DNA from 3 places in the Marispirochaeta aestuarii genome. Region 1 is predicted to be linked to each of the others. Evidence: riboswitches for the same ligand, from Rfam matches in the RefSeq annotation. Region 1 holds a riboswitch; each other region holds the start of a gene.
The links. A riboswitch is a leader RNA that binds a small molecule or an ion and turns the genes downstream of it on or off. The one in region 1 is predicted to bind molybdenum cofactor.
Positions count from the first base shown of each region.

Region 2: another riboswitch for molybdenum cofactor. It lies ahead of B4O97_RS08775 (substrate-binding domain-containing protein); the one in region 1 lies ahead of B4O97_RS01455 (4Fe-4S dicluster domain-containing protein).
Region 3: another riboswitch for molybdenum cofactor. It lies ahead of B4O97_RS08725 (GTP 3',8-cyclase MoaA); the one in region 1 lies ahead of B4O97_RS01455 (4Fe-4S dicluster domain-containing protein).

Region 1 covers NZ_MWQY01000001.1:317,538-320,808, reverse strand. Annotated here, with positions in the region: gene B4O97_RS01470 (methyl-accepting chemotaxis protein) at 1-218, shown strand, start outside; gene B4O97_RS01465 (FliG C-terminal domain-containing protein) at 227-517, opposite strand; gene B4O97_RS01460 (PGPGW domain-containing protein) at 636-1,064, opposite strand; molybdenum cofactor riboswitch at 1,354-1,475, shown strand; gene B4O97_RS01455 (4Fe-4S dicluster domain-containing protein) at 1,480-2,130, shown strand; gene B4O97_RS01450 (aldehyde ferredoxin oxidoreductase) at 2,150-3,271, shown strand, end outside.
Region 2 covers NZ_MWQY01000008.1:165,037-168,307, forward strand. Annotated here, with positions in the region: gene B4O97_RS08765 (ATP-binding cassette domain-containing protein) at 1-458, opposite strand, end outside; gene B4O97_RS08770 (ABC transporter permease) at 451-1,134, opposite strand; gene B4O97_RS08775 (substrate-binding domain-containing protein) at 1,156-2,016, opposite strand; molybdenum cofactor riboswitch at 2,008-2,154, opposite strand; gene alr (alanine racemase) at 2,198-3,271, opposite strand, start outside.
Region 3 covers NZ_MWQY01000008.1:154,201-157,471, reverse strand. Annotated here, with positions in the region: gene B4O97_RS19235 (MOSC domain-containing protein) at 1-4, opposite strand, end outside; gene moaC (cyclic pyranopterin monophosphate synthase MoaC) at 10-462, opposite strand; gene B4O97_RS08725 (GTP 3',8-cyclase MoaA) at 464-1,216, opposite strand; molybdenum cofactor riboswitch at 1,251-1,372, opposite strand; gene B4O97_RS08720 (hypothetical protein) at 1,426-1,728, opposite strand; gene B4O97_RS08715 (HsdR family type I site-specific deoxyribonuclease) at 1,725-3,271, opposite strand, start outside.

The DNA.
Region 1 (3,271 bases):
TAAAAAAACTGCTGGAAAGAACCCAGGAAAGCAAGAACAACGCCGACGCCGTCCAGGAAGACGTTCAGTCCATACTCGATGTATTCCAGGAATACGATGCCCTGAAAGAGAACCTTAATCGAATGATAGAGCAGTCGGCCATATCGAACAGTGAAATCGAGGATATGCTCCTCTCCTTTCAGTCCGACCTGGCAGGGGCCAGGCGGAGTCTGAAGTAATCGAAAGTCTATCCCGGCCTTCGGCCCCTGGGACGAATATAGGAGCGCAGTACCTCGGTGTACGGCCGCCCTTCCAGTACGCTTATAACCCTGGCGAGAGCCGTGAGATAATCCTCTCTGTGAAGCCTCAGCCGCCGCAGCATGGACAGTTCCTCCCGCAGCCTACGGATTTTCTCGGGGGACACCGCCGCATAGATTCCTGACCGTTCATTTTCATCGAGATTCAGCATTGCCAGGGCAAGCTCCCTGTCGCTGACTTTTAACAGGCGGTTCTGGATTTCGATTCGGGGAAGAGCCATCAGAAGCCGTGCCAGTTCGCGCTCTGGGAAAGGGGATTTCCGGGTCACTGGTACAGTATACAGAATATTTCCATGCGATGCACCTTCCCGGGGGAGAAAGGACCCGGGGAGAGAAGCCCTATTCGGGAAGCTCCAGGGACGACCGTTTCGCCTTTACCCGAATCCAGTTCACGGCCTCCCTGATCCGGGGCTTCCGAATAAGCTTCAGTTCAAGCATTCTTTTTCCGGGGAAATTCATCAGCATCAGGCCAATCATGAATGTCAGAAGCCCCTGCCCCGGTATAAACAGCATGACGAATCCGGCAAGAAGAAAAACAGCACCCAGGGAATTCTTTATGACGAAAACCGCTGCCCGCAATACGGGATGCCGTCTATCTGACAGGCTTCCGGGGTCCCGGATAAAGTAGTCAGCCGGAATGGATACTATTATGAGGGGTATGGCAACCAGGGTTAAGAAAAACAGGACAAGGGAAAGCCCCCCAAGCAAGGCGGCGAATTCTCCGTATCTTGAAAAAAACTCCCTTGCAGCAGCAGAAAAATCACTCAACGCAATACTTCTCCCCTTAACAGATTATCCGTGCCGGATAACAGGAAAATTATACGATATTGAAGATAATAAGGGCAGCTCCAAAAACTGCTCTTTTTCCCATATCCTGGGCCGTCAGGATTTTCAGCAGGATAAAACCCTACGTCAGAATATTAATACAATCCATATCACATTATTAGTAAAACACTCACATCTATTTTCAATTATTTTATTTTTTGCGCAGAGAACGACCATTTATACGATTTTCTATTCCTTATTTCTTTACATATCTTTTTATCTCGATTAGAATGTACATATATATCTCCGATCCGATTAACCTACAGGACGCCCGTCCCAGGGTTGTCGGACGCCAGGTCCCGATGGAAACGTCTGTGCCTCCCGTATTTGGAAAGGAGAAAATACAGGGAGGTAAGGTGTGTCCGAAACTCAATCACAACTGCTGAACCAGAAAATTACCCGCAGAGATTTTCTCAAGTACACAGGAATCAGCGCCATCGGGGCTACGACCATGTCCTGGCTGCTGCCGGGCTGTACGTCCAAGGACATCAAAGTCTTTGAAACCGCCGATGGAATGATTATCCACGAATCAGCCCGCTGCACCGGATGTCTGGTCTGTGAAGCTACATGCTCGGTTGGAAACGACGGTAAAGCCAGTCAGGTTACCGCAAGAATCAAGGTAAGTCAGAACTTTGCCTACGGCCCCAAAGGGGTACGGGGGGACTGGGTAAACGGCCCCGGAGAGATGGGTAATTTTACCCTTGTTGCCGATACCTGCAGGCAGTGCGAACAGCCCGCCTGTGCGCTGGCATGTCCGGAGAACGCGATCTTCGAACACGAAGGAACCGGGGCCCGGGAGGTTGACCCGGAAAAATGCGTCGGCTGCGGAACCTGCGTTCGAGCCTGTCCCTGGGGCATTCCTACCCTTGATCCGGAAACCAATGTTTCCACCAAGTGTATCCTTTGCCACGGCTATACAGCCTGCGTTAAGGACTGTCCCACCGGTGCACTGCAGTATGTGTCCTGGGAAGACGCGATTCAGAAGTACAAAGAGCATTTTCAGGTATAAACAACAGGAGTAGAGAGATATGGCATTAAAAGGCGGTTGGGCAGGAACCATTCTTCGAGTGGATCTGAGCACTGAACAGATAACAAGAGAATCAACGGAAAAATATTCCCGCTACATAGGCGGTATGGGAATCGGCTACAAGGTAATGTGGGACGAGGTTCCCCAGGGGACCCATCCCTTCGCTGAGGAGAACAGGATAATATTCGGCGTCGGTCCCCTTACGGGAACAGGAGCCATGTGTTCCGGACGGACCAATATTACCAGCCTTCTTCCCTCCAATCCCTTCCACGGGGTTTCCGACAGTCACATGGGCGGCCACTTTGCGGTGGAGATGAAGTACGCGGGTTATGACGCTGTCATTATCCAGGGAAAAGCAAAACGGCCGGTATGGCTCAGGATAGTCGACCAGGACGTCACCCTGGAAGACGCCTCAGTTTTCTGGGGAGACGGGACTTTCAACACGATTGCAGGAATTACCGCCATCATGGGAAAAAGCTCCCAGGTTGCGGCCATCGGTCAGGCCGGTGAACACCAGGTCAACCTTTCGGTTATCCGGACCGGCGCCAGCCACTCCGCAGGCGGACACGGCGGTGTAATGGGCTCCAAGAACCTCAAGGCCATCGGCGTCATGGGAACCGGTTCGGTAAAGATCGCAGGAGACCGGAATGCCTGGCACAAGCTGAACAAGGATACCTTTGCCATCGTGGGGGCCAACAACCAGCACGTTGTTCCCTCGACTCCCCAGGCCTGGGCCGAGTACCATGATCCCTCCAGCCGCTGGACTTCCCAGAAGGGGCTTTTCTGGGGTGCAGCCCCCTATCCCATCGAAACGGGAGAAGTCCGGCCGGAGGAAGTCAACAAGATCGGCTACCGTACCATGAAAGCCATCAAGGACCTTGGTCCCGCGGGCGAAAAATACACCGTCCGTATGGGCGGATGCGCGTCCTGCCCTGTCCGCTGTCACAGTCACCTTCATGTTCCCGAACTGGAGGCCTACGGCGTCAGCCCGAATGTGGCCAATACCTGCATGGGGTTTTTCTCTCCCAACGGCGTAATGAAAGGCTACAAGGTTGCGGGCAAAACCAATGACGAGGCCAATGTTATCGGACGTTCCATGGGAGCGCAGATCGCCGACGACTAC
Region 2 (3,271 bases), on a different contig from region 1:
CTCAATACCAGGGCCCTGGCAATGGCAACCCGCTGGATCTCCCCTCCGGAAAGAGCGTTGGACCGCCGCTTTTCAAAACCCTGGAGTCCTACCACCTCCAGAGCTTCCATAACCTTTTCCCTGATCTCACAGCCGGATTGCTTTCTGATCTTCAGGCCGTAGGCAATGTTGTCATATACCGTACCGCTCAAAAGCAGGGGGTTCTGGTGCAGATAGACGGTCTGTTCCCGCAGCGCCCTGCTCCTGCTCACATCCCTGCCCTCAAAGAGAATCCGCCCCTTTTCCAGGGGCAGCAACATGTTCAGAAGCTTCATAAGGGTCGTTTTACCCGAACCGTTGGGCCCCAGGAGCACGTGTATCCTGTTCTCCTGGAAGTCGAGCTCTTCCACAATCAGGGCCGGCTCCGAGTCATAACCGAATTCTATATTCTCAGCACGAAAAACGGGATTCTCAGACATCATTCTTTACCAGGCTGTGGGTTATGATATTGATACCCAGGGCGATGGCCAGCAGAATCAGCCCCAGGGAGATCCCCAGCTCGAACTGCCCCTTGCTGGTCTCCAGGGCAATGCTGGTGGTCATGGTACGGGTATACCAGCGGATATTGCCTCCCAGCATCATGGACACCCCCACCTCGCCTACGACCCTGCCGAATCCCGCCAGAACCGCGGAGATTATGATAAAGCGGGCCTCTATTATCGACGCCTTGAGCACGTCTCCGCGGCGGGCGCCCAGGGTTATCAGGGTCTCATGAAAACGGGGATCCATTCTGGAGAGCCCTGAGTAGACAAGGGATGTCAGGACCGGCAGCACCAGGAAAACCTGGCCGATAATGATAGCCCCGGGGGTGAAGAGCAGGTTCAGCTCCCCCAGGGGACCGGAGCGGGAGATAACGGAAAAAACAAGAAGACCGATAACCACGGTGGGAACCGCCATAAGGGCGCTCAACACGGAGATTATCGGCCGTTTGAAGGGGATCCTGCCGAAATGCAGAGCTATCCCCAGGGGAATACTCAAAAGGGAAGCGAAGAATGTGGAAGCCAGGGCCAGACGCAGGGAGGTAAAGGCGATGAAAAAGACCTCCCGGTCGCCTGACACTATCAGACGCAGAGCTTCCGTAAAAATGGAACCCATGGTACTCCCGGTTCTTCCGCCTTAACGGGCGTCGGGATAGAAGAGCTGTTCGCCGCCCTTCTTGAAATCTCCGATCAGCTGCTGACCCTTCCCGCTGACAATCCAGTCAATCAGGGCCATGGCGCCGTCAAAGTTCACATGGGGGTGAAGTTCAGGATTGACCGCGATGATGCCGTAGGGATTGAAGAGGGAGGCCTCGCCGTCGAAACACACCACCAGGTCGATGGAATCCTTCATGGCGATAAAGGTTCCCCGATCGGCAAGGGTATAGCCCTGAAGGTCATTGGTCATGGTTATTACCGCGCCCATTCCCTGTCCGGCCTCTTTATACCAGGAACCTTCGGGGGTAATCCCGGCACCCTCCCAGAGACTGAGTTCCTTAAAATGGGTCCCGGAATTGTCTCCCCGGGAAACGAAATCCGCCTCGGCCTCGGCTACCAGCTTGAGTGCCTCGGCAGCAGTCCCGGCCTCTCCGATTCCAGCGGGATCATCCTCAGGTCCGAGAACAACGAAATCGTTATACATTACGTCTTTCCGGTTTACCCCGTAACCGGCGTCGACAAACTTGTCTTCCTGGGCCCGGGCATGGACAAATACAACATCCACATCGCCCTTTTCGCCAAGACCAAGGGCAGCGCCGGTTCCGACGGCGATAACATCAACGGTGTATCCCGTGTCTTTGGTGAACTCCGGCAGCAGGAAGCCCAGAAGGCCGCTGTTGTCCGTACTGGTGGTGGTGGCAAGTTTTACCCTGGGATTCTCCGGGGCGGGGGCCTGTTCTTCAACTTTTGGTGACTGGGGGCTTTCAGCGGCGCCGCCTGCAAAAAGGGACATGGAAAACACTGCAAACAGCACGACGGCAAGAGTTATTGCCTTTTTCATTTGGGAACTCCTTTCCAAATTTCGGGAGGTTGCCTGATTTCTCAGCCAGCCCTTGGACAGCCATACGACTGCCCGGGACCGGTCGCCTTAGATCCGGAGACGAATCCTTAGGCTAACGGTTCGGAGAATGTCTGAAAGGGATTGTAGTATAGGAGGATCAGAAAATCAACAAAGCTCTATATTATTTTTCCGCCAGTCGCGGCACCCTGCCGGAAATGCGGGTGACGATCTCGTAGTTTATGGTCCCCAGAACTTCGGCCTGCTCCCCGGCTCCGATGAACTGGTCAGCCTGCGCCCCGATTATCACCACCTCGTCGCCTTCCTCGACCCTGCCCCTTAAAGGGCTTACATCGATAAGGCACTGGTCCATGCAGATCGTTCCCACCTGCCGGCAGCGCCGGCCGCCGACGAGCATCTCGATGCGGTTGCTCAAGGCCCGTGCGAGTCCGTCCCCATACCCCACAGGCACCGTGGCTATCAGGGACTGACGGGAGGTAATATAACTGTGACCATAACTCAACCCGGTGCCGGGAGAAACCTCCTTTAACTGGGTTATCGCGGTTTTCCAGCTCAGAACCGGTTTAAGCTCGTCCACCCGGGGATTGCGGATTTCGGAAGAGGGCTTTAATCCATACAGGGCGATTCCCGGCCTGCAGGCATCAAAGCAGGCACCGGAGACATCAAAGATCGCGGCGCTGTTGGCCATGTGGGTCTCAAAGTCCCTGAAGTCCGCGGTCTTTTCCACCAGGTCCCGGAACCGGCCAAGCTGTTCCAGGGAATACTCCGGGTCTCCCTCATCGGCCCGGGGAAAATGGCTCATGAATCCGGCAATCTTCAATCCCGGATACCCTGCAATCCTGGCCAGCACCGTGTCGGCCTCCCGGGGGCAGAATCCCACCCTTCCCATGCCGGTATCGAATTTCAGATGCACCCTGATATCCCGTCCCTGACGAAGCGCCTCCCTGGAGAGCGCCCGGAGCTGAATGTCCGTGGCCACTACAGGCTCAAATCCATGGGCGGCGATCTCCTGCGCGGTATCTCCCAGATCCGGAGACAGGATAATAAAGCGGGCATCAATCCCGTTTTCCGCCAGCTCCAGAGCCTCCTGCACCTGAGCGACCCCGAAGGTATCCACTCCCCGGGAGACAAGATGGGATGCCACAATACGAGCCCCGTGGCCGTAGGCATCGGCCTTGATGGCGGGCCATAAAGGCCGACCGCCGGCCAGCTCCCGCAGCAGAGAAAGGTTGTGGTC
Region 3 (3,271 bases), on a different contig from region 1:
TCATGGTCTTCAGGTCCGTTCTTCCTTGGTTTTTTCCAGTAGACGGATTTCGCCGATTCGCATGGACTTGTCCGCCGCCTTGCACATATCATAGATGGTAAGGGCTGCTACGCTGACCGCCGTAAGGGCCTCCATTTCTATGCCCGTCTTGTCCGTGCAGACCGCACGGGAGCGGATATGAACCCCGCTTTCGAAGACTTCGAACTCCAGGTCAACATGGTCGATGGCGATGCTGTGGCAGAGGGGAATCAAGCTTGCCGTCTGTTTGGCGCCGTTGATGCCGGCGATCTTGGCGGTGGTAAGGACATCCCCTTTCTGTATTCCGTTCTTCCGGATAAGTTCCGCGGTTTCCGGCTTCATGTGGATGCTCCCCGCGGCGGAGGCGGTGCGCAATACCTTCGGTTTCGCGGAAACATCCACCATGCGGGCGTTGCCGGCGGCATCTACGTGGCTCAGTTCCATCTTATCCTCCAATCTCGACCATGGAGCGGTTCGAGCAGATGCCGCCCCGTTCGGGTTTTTTCTCAATCGTGGCCCGGATCGAACCGGCAATGTCGTTCATATCTACTTGAACCTCATGGTCCGAATGCAGACAGGGCTTCAGCTTTCCATCCGCCAGGAGGCGGATCCTGTTGCAGGCAGAGCATTTCGGCGGTCTGTCGAAGCTGTAGTTGTCCTTCTTGTCCGCGCTCAGGCTGTAGTGGTTGATAAGCTGATGACGGAAACCGTTCCGGCGGCAGAACTCCGCCAGGGCCGCGATCTCCCCCTCCGGGGTATCGTCCATTACCACAGTGTTGATCTTGATGGGAAAGCCGAGTCTTCGGGCGCTTTCGATTCCTGCCAGGGTAACGCTGAGGTCTCCTACCCGGCTTATCCGATGGTAGCGTTCAGGGTTCAGGCTGTCCAGGGATATGTTCATGCTGTCGAGGCCAGAGTTTTTGAGTTCCCGGGCCATGCTTCCCAGGAGTACCCCGTTGGTGGTCATTGCAAGGTGCTCCAGGCCGGGGAGGGCTTTCAGCATCGCGACAAGATCACATATTCCCCGCTTGACCAGGGGTTCTCCGCCGGTCAGACGCACCTTTCGAATTCCCAGGGAGACGGCGACTTCTGCGATGCGGGTAATCTCTTCGAAGCTCAGGAAGTCCGAGTGTTTCCGTCGGGGGACTTCTCCGTCGGGCATGCAGTAGGTGCAGCGCAGGTTGCACTTGTCGGTAATGGATATACGCAGGTAGTTTATTTCGCGGTTAAACAGGTCTTTGATATTCTCTCCTTTCCAATCACGGGAGGCACATCAGTTTCCCGCTGTACCCATCGACCGCCGTACCATGGATATATATCTTGCAGGTCCGGCGGTTCGAAGAAAATCTTTATACGGTTTATCATATATGCGTATTGAGCGCAATGCAAGAAAAGCTTGTAGGCTAATCAGAGGTTTTGTCTGTGAGCGGATGCCTTTTTACGGGTCAGGCTGATTCCCCCGAAACCGGAAATGATGGCGATGTAGAAGCCGAAATCGTACCACCAGCCGCTGTTGAAGGGCTCGTAAACCCGGACTCCGGGCCTGAATATCCCGACTATCAGCGAGATTGGGGCAATCCAGCCGTGCCAGATTCCCATAAGAAAGCCCGCGGGCCGTTCTCCCGCCAGATGGGTTTCCCTGGGCAGGCATCCGGTGAACATGGAGAGTATCAGGATCGCCGCTACCAGGAAAAACAATGCTTTTGTCATAGATGACCTCCGACGCCTTTATATTTTTCTACAAATGCAGCAATTTTTTGGAAAACACTTTGTTTTTTTGCTTTGTATTGCGGATTAAGAGGGCTCATTTTAGGCAGAGTTGAATTCAATTCAGTACCATTTTCACTGGCAAACTCTCGCTTTAATGATGATGTAATGTAACGCCTTGCGGCTTCTTCATTTAAACTTTCAGAACGAATGAGTTCATCAGCCTCACGCTTTTGTTCTGCTTGCGCAAATGTAAAGAACGCATCAATGATACTTGCCTTGTCGTCCATATCATCCAGGTCAGTCTGATTAATAAAATCCACCATCAAGCTTTCTTTGGCACGGTTGCCCAGGCTGGAACGCAGAAGTCTTCTCACCTCTTCAATTAATTCTGCCTTGCTCTTGTTCCTTTTGTTGTTTTCAAAAATCAGTTCAAGAATGTAATCCAGGTTTATTTCCTGGGATTTAAGCAAGTCAACTTCAAAAACCACATCATCCCAATCAATACCGGAAGAATCTCTTTGGTCAGCGTCTTTCTCGCGACGCAGCCAATCGCGGGTGTCGTTATAAGTAGAACGGTAATCCTGAATCAAGCGTTCTGATGGAACATCAATGGATTTCATCTCGGTGAGGTCGTCATCATCCAGATAATGTCTTTCCTTAAATGCTTCGACCGCCTCGGGGTCATCCAGATTGACGTTTTGCAAAGCTTTCAAGCCGGCAAACTCATCGTAGTTATTAAGTATGTTTTCAACCCTTAAATACTCGCCAAAGAGTTTGACGAACTCTTTTTTGTCCTTCTCTTTTTCTATCTCTTCAGGATTTGGGAAACGTCTTTGTAATTCTGCTACCACATCCAGATATCCACGGCGGGCCTCGCCGGTGGTGATATCGGTAAAACCTTCCATGTACTCCTTATAACTTTTTTCCAATACAACGTTTTTGGTGTTTTTATCACCGAACAAGGTAATAGCATCGACTGTAGCCGGTTCCAGATCCCGGAAAGTAATGATATTCCCAAAGGTTTTTGTCGCATCGTAAATACGATTTGTACGTGAGAAGGCCTGCATTAAGCCGTGGTAACGCAGGTTTTTATCAACAAACAGGGTGTTCAGAGTCGGTGCATCGAAGCCTGTCAGGAACATGCCCACCACAATCAGCAAATCTACTTCCTGATTTCTTACCCGCTGGGCGAGATCGCGGTAATAGTTTTGAAAGCCTCTGCTGTCTACACCAAAGTTGGTTTTAAAAGCAGTATTATAGTCAGCTATAGCAGCGCTCAAGAATTCCTTGGCACTGCTCTCCATTGCTGAAACCTCAAAGCTCTCATCAAGGATCTCACCAACAGCGTCCTGTTCTTCATTGGCGGCAAAAGAGAATATGGTGGCCACATTCAGCTTTTTATTGCCGTCGGGTTCCTTCTGCATGTTTTTAAAGGATTCATAATAGGCTTTGGCAGCATCAACACTGCTTACGGCAAACATGGCATTAAAGCCCTTGGCTCCGGCGTGGGAACGATGAGTTTTTTGCCTGTAATTATTCAAGA